One region of the Gynuella sp. genome, then DNA from elsewhere that is predicted to be linked to it. Evidence: predicted binding sites of a transcription regulator. Region 1 holds the regulator's gene; the other holds the start of a gene.
The links. Region 1 encodes PhoB, which activates phosphate uptake and scavenging genes when phosphate is short. Its sites were predicted from a motif close to TGTCATANNNNTGTCANA; they were not measured.
Positions count from the first base shown of each region.

Region 2: ACQY6I_RS01175 (lipin/Ned1/Smp2 family protein) is a predicted target of PhoB. The motif match lies at 2,006-2,023, and genes of this name have one in related genera.

Region 1 covers NZ_JBNKSF010000027.1:217,833-220,972, forward strand. The annotation lists gene phoR (phosphate regulon sensor histidine kinase PhoR) at 1-757, opposite strand, end outside; gene phoB (phosphate regulon transcriptional regulator PhoB) at 788-1,480, opposite strand; gene ubiA (4-hydroxybenzoate octaprenyltransferase) at 1,583-2,446, opposite strand; gene rd (rubredoxin) at 2,646-2,810, shown strand; gene ACQY6I_RS10810 (FAD-dependent oxidoreductase) at 2,820-3,140, shown strand, end outside.
Region 2 covers NZ_JBNKSF010000007.1:25,293-28,432, forward strand. The annotation lists gene ACQY6I_RS01170 (ABC transporter substrate-binding protein) at 1-679, opposite strand, end outside; gene ACQY6I_RS01175 (lipin/Ned1/Smp2 family protein) at 1,001-1,984, opposite strand; gene ACQY6I_RS01180 (neutral/alkaline non-lysosomal ceramidase N-terminal domain-containing protein) at 2,582-3,140, shown strand, end outside.

The sequences.
Region 1 (3,140 bases):
TCTGCGCCTGCATTTGCTGCAATGGCCGATGCATACGTTCTGGCAACACGTCACCCATATCAATAAATGTTTCCAGATACCCCTGCAGCACCGTCAATGGTGTACGCAGTTCGTGGCTGGCATTGGAAACAAAATCCTTGCGCATCTGTTCCAGTTGCCGCAGTCGGGAGATATCACGCACCCATAGCAATCGTTCGTTTTCACCATATATGGTAATGGCAATCTGCAATGTCAGATGTTCGCGTCTCGGAGCAGGAATATTCACTTTGGTACGGGGAACGGCATTGCGGAAAAACTTTTGAAATTTAGGGCTGCGAATCAGGTTGTTAATCAGCTGGCCACGGTCCTGCGGCTGAAAACTCAACAAGTCACCAGCCGCTTCGTTCCACCACTCCAATGTGCCATCCTGATTCACAATCACAATCCCATCCTCAAGAGCAGATGTGGAGGTCTGGAATCGGTTGATAACGGTATTGAGACGGTGTACTTCGAGACGATGCCGACGTAATAATCCGTAGAGATAATCAAATACCATCCCCATCGGCCCGTCGGTGTCCGGCAAACTTTCTGCGGTGGTGTCTTTTTGTTTTAGCCACTCGATCAGCTTGTTCTGCTGCCACATGGACCAAGCGACATAACCGATCAGATACAACAGCAGGGCAATGAGTGGATAGCCCAGAATGGCGCCAATCAACATCACGGCCAAAGCCATGGCAACAACAGAAGTCAGATGCTGCCGTCGATAATCTTTAATCATTGAAAAGTGTTATCCAATTCTAATTGGGAGTCAGCTGATTTTTGCAGAAAAACGGTAGCCAGTTCCACGTACGGTTTGAATCATGGTCATCAACTGGTCACCAAGGGCTTTGCGCAGGCGGCGAATATGTACATCGACCGTACGTTCATCCACATAAACATTTCCTCCCCAGACCTGATCCAATAACTGTGCCCGTGTGTAGGCACGTTCCTGATGACTCATGAAGAATTGTAGCAGCCTGAACTCTGTAGGGCCCATTTCAATTTCCTGTCCATTTGAGCTGACCCGATGACTGCCTGGATCAAGCCTCAGGCCATTCACTTCAATCGCCTCCTCCACACCAGGCGGGGTAGCCCGGCGTAATACCGCTTTCAGTCGCGCCACCAATTCACGGGGAGAAAACGGCTTGGTGATATAATCATCGGCACCGGCCTCCAACCCCTGAATTTTATGGTCCTCTTCCCCTTTGGCCGTCAACATGATCACCGGTATTTCGGCTGTCAGGTGGTCCCGTTTTAACCGCCGGCAGATTTCCACGCCACTGGAACCAGGCAACATCCAATCCAGTAATAACAGGTCCGGTTTCTGATCCACTACCACTGACATCGCTTCCTGTGCATCACCTGCCTCAATACAGTGATAACCCGCCATTTCCAGCGCTGCGGCAATCATTTCTCGGATGGGGGTCTCATCATCAACGACCAGTATGGTTTTTCCAGACATAGCTATCTCACTCAATTTGACTCAGGCAAAATTAAACTGCCCCTTTATGACAAATTAGTGACAATTGTCATCTCAGTGTCAAATATGGGTACTCATAGACTGTCATAGAAAGTTCAGAAATATACCCACAAAAATAACCGCTCCAACCCAATTGTTGTGCAAAAACGCTTTAAAACAGGCGTCGCGGTCACGATTGCGAACACTCCAGATCTGCCAGAAGAACATAGCACCAGCAACCAACAGGCCCAAGTAGTAGAATAGTCCCAGCCCCGCCTGAACACCGACCAGTATCCAGGTCAACCAGGCCAGCCCCTGCAAAGTTGCCACTGCGAAAATATCGGCTTCGGCAAATAGAATAGCAGTCGATTTCACGCCAATTTTTAAATCGTCCTCACGGTCAACCATTGCATATAGAGTGTCATACGCCACTGTCCATAGCAGATTGGCGGTATACAGCAGCCAGGTAATTGATGTCAGCTCCCCGGCTTCAGCCATAAATGCCATTGGAATCGACCAACTGAAAGCCGCCCCCAGCACCACCTGGGGTAAATAGGTGTAGCGCTTCATAAATGGATAAGCGAATGCCAATGCTGCTCCTGCAAACGACAGGTAGACGGTCTGCCGGTTAGTCATCAACACCAGAGCGAATGAAATCAGACACAACACCACAAACAGAATCACAGCTTCATGATGCCTGATAATGCCTAAAGCAAGAGGCCTTGCCTGGGTGCGTTGAACATGACCATCAATATTTCGATCCGCGAAATCATTAATGGCACACCCGGCACTGCGCATCAGCACCACACCGGTGATGAAAATCAGCAGATTGGAGATCTTCGGCAACCCTCCACCAGCCAGCCACAAAGCCCATAAAGTGGGCCACAAAACGAGAAATGTTCCTATGGGACGATTGAGACGGGTCAGCGCAATATACGCATTAATCCGTAATTTAAGAGCCTGATTCATAATATTGGGATCAAAACCGCAAACTTGGGACACTGATGATGGCTGCGCAGTTTATCAGAAACAGAATCATCTGATGCTTATACTTGTTGATAATTTGCGTGACCGATACCAGGAAATTAGTAGAGAAATACAGCCCTGCTATTGCTTTTGCAAAACAGGCTCAGTAGCTTTGGCCGCAGAATCGATAGGGGGTTAAGTGATGAGAAAATGGCAATGTATAGTCTGTGGTTTCATTTATGATGAAGCCGAAGGTTTACCGGAAGAAGGGATTGAACCTGGAACCGCCTGGAGCGATATTCCAGAAGATTGGGCTTGCCCTGATTGTGGAGTTGGCAAAGAGGACTTCGAAATGATCGAGCTGTAAGGAGTTGATATGTCGAACTCAAAACCCATCATTATTATCGGCTCTGGTCTCGCGGGGTACAGCCTGGCGAGGGAGTTTCGCAAGCTCAACAAGCAGCAGGAACTGATCATCATTTCATCTGACGATGGTCGAAATTATTCCAAACCCATGTTGTCCAATGCCATCAGCCAGGAAAAAACCGCCAATACCCTGACCATGGCGGATCCAGGAAAAATGTCGGAAATTCTTGATGCCACCATTCGAATAAATACCGAAGTCACGGATATCGACCCCCACAACAGACTGATTTTTATAGGTTCAGAAACCATTGCCTTTGATCGGTTGGTACTT
Region 2 (3,140 bases), on a different contig from region 1:
CCATCAGGGCCCGGCTTTCGGAGCGGTGACCGGTCAGATACTCAGCTTGCGCAATATTGGCCGGTGTGCTCCAGTAATCATCGAAACGACTGACTTTGACTTTGTGTGGCGGGATATATTCCGTCAGTTGATATGGGCCAGTGCCATAAAGTTCTACTACATCACCATTATCTGCATAGGATTCTGGTGCCAGAATGGCAGTACTGTAGTGCGCCAATACGGCAGTAAACGGCAAATAGGGTTGTTGTAGCTGAATGACCACAGTATTCGGGTCGGTCGCGCGGATACTGTCGATGCCTGCTTTCAGTAACGGTCCCGGATTGTTCAGAGCTGTTTTTAGGCTGTGAACAACCGCCTCAGCGGTCAAGGGCGTGCCATTATGAAAGGTGACCTCCGGGCGCAGATGCAGAGTCCAACGACGGTTTTGATCGTCGATATCCCAACTCTGGGCCAGACCGGGCAGTAGTTTCCCGGCATCATTGGCATTAATCAGGGTTTCCAGTATTTGCATTCGGGTGTAGACGTAGCCGGACTTCGAGGGTGCCAGACTAACTGCTTCAAACGGACCGCTGATGGTCAACAGGTCATCCGGCTGACGGGGATGACAGGCTGATAATAATAATGCGACCAACAGAGCGGACACAGATGTGCTCAATGACTTGTATAGCTTTGGGGACATGGGTATCAGATCCTTCAGTTCTCAAAATCGAAGTGAACTGGAAATTATGTTATAACATAACAAATCTGAAAAGAACTAATTTGTACGATGGTAATTTTATAAACAATAGTGTTTCGCAATGCCTGATGAGTAGGATAAAAATGTGCCTTGTCGGGCTCCGTATGAATTTGTTGACAGACAGGGTGGGTTGGCGCCTATCACAACTGAGCCGATGATAAGAATGACCGCCGGGCCTATGTCTGCAAATGAATAACTATCAGCGCGCGACGGTCGTTATGGCCATGATGGAGGCTATCGGTGAAAACACCTCCTGTGGGTGTTTCAGGGGTTGCAGGTTGCCGTCGGCGTATCCGCTACCACGGTGGCATAATGATAACTGTAGTCTCCATCGATAGCCTGAGTGCCTTCAGTGCCGGCAAACTGACCAATAATATAGGTTTCTGCTTTTGGAATACCTGCGTCGGCATAGGCTTTAATATCCGTCTGGGCATTGCCATAGGCGCGGATGATATTTACTCCGTTGTCGATGAGCTTTTGGAGGTAACGGGTTTTATAGCCTTGGGTATCGGGCGGAATCGGGCCATCACCATAGGGATTGGTGTGCAGGTGCCAGGCTGGAATCTGCTGAATGTCGAACCACTCGCGGGTATCTTTAGCTTGCCAGTATGGTCGTCCGGTGAGGTAAATCAACCGATAGTTCTTGTCTTTATAAGCGTTGACGGTCTCGGTGGCGTAAGAATGTGCCAGCGCCGTACGGATGCCAAGATAGTCTCCCACCGCTTCAAAGTCTGTCAGGGTCAGTGTTCCATCAATATCAAACAGGATGGCTTCGGTACCGGGTTCCACCACGCTTAAGTATCCTGTCGCACTGGTCAGATCGCCGGCAACGACCATGCGTACCAGATATTCACCGGCATCGCGATTGCCCACCGGCACATAGATTTTGCCGTCACTGTCAGTTCGAAAGCTACCGAGATATTCCCAGTCACTCATGCCGGTACCGTAGATGTAAGCATAAATCTGTTCGTCTTCCAGATCTTTGTGTAGAAAAATATCGTAGTCGAATTTGCCGACCATCGTTCCGGTGTCACCGGTAGCCACCAGTTCATCGTGAACCATATGATAGGGCTGATGAAAAGAGGAGAGAATTTTGTTGCCCAGATGTCTAAAGCTGATTTTTTCAGGCTGCGGTGGTTCGGGACTGTTATAGACGCTGTCCAGATCAGGGCAAATAAATGCCTGGGAAAGAGTGCTGAATCCAGTCATGGTGAGAGTAATTATTGTCCGGATAAAGAATTGTCGCATTTTGATTCCTCAGATTGTTGTTGTCATCCTTTTTTCACGGCTCCTGCATACATGCTATGTATCAGTGATGACGGTTTTATGGCTAAGGAGCCTCTGAAAAATGGCCTATTTTCGCGCAGGACGTTGTCAGCCCCGTCTCACATCCTCATTTATGCCAGTAAATTGCGGTGTTGCGAGTGGTGCTTCCTCGCCTGCATCAACACTATTCCTATTTTTCAGAGGCCCCCTAACACTGCATAGCTTTGTCGTAGATAAACTATCAAACCCTCATATATTTGTAGGAATGTCCTGATTATTTTGCTTCATAGTTTGCATATAACTTGGTATCCGGCCAGCAAACGTCACCGGCGGCCAAATTTATTATGAATTAAAAATCGTGATGTTAATCAAAATCATTCGGTAACGTTGAATGTTTGTCATAAGTGCGGCAAAACGGTTGTCTGTGATTCTTCTGCATGTGAGCGTGTTATGGTCGGATCAGTAACGCGATTTTTGGTTTATAACCTAACCGATAAAACATAAATGGAATCAACTTTAAGCCGATTGACAGAGAGGAATTTTGGGTGCTAACAAATAAGAAAAATTCGGGAAAATAGTATGAAAACTTCTCTCTCAGTATTCAGAACAATTGCCTCTATCGTGTTGGTGGCGATGACTGTGATGGTTTCCAGTAATAGCTGGAGCACTCAGGTTTACCAGATTGGTGCCGGTAAAGTGGATATTACCGGTCCGTTTGCGGCGTCCAGTACCGGTTATAACAGTCCAGGTGATGAAATGTCAGGACTGGCTATGCGCCTCTATAGCCGAGCATTTGTGATCGAGCAGCCCGATGGCAAGATGGTAGCAATTGTGACCGCTGATCAACTGCACATGTATCAGAGTATCAAACTGGGGGTCATCAGTCGTTTGCAGGTGCTTGGTTATGGTGATCGTTTTAATGACAGCAATGTGCTGTTATCAGCCACTCACACCCATTCGGCCACATCCAACACTTCGTGGTATACCCTGTTTAATCTGTTTAATGGAGTTATCGGCTTTGACCGCCTGCACTATCAGGTTGTGGTGGATGGCATTACCCGTTCCATTATTGATGCCTATACCGCACGGCGAGCAGCGACCATCCGATACGCCGAAGGGGAGGTAATCAATGGCGTGT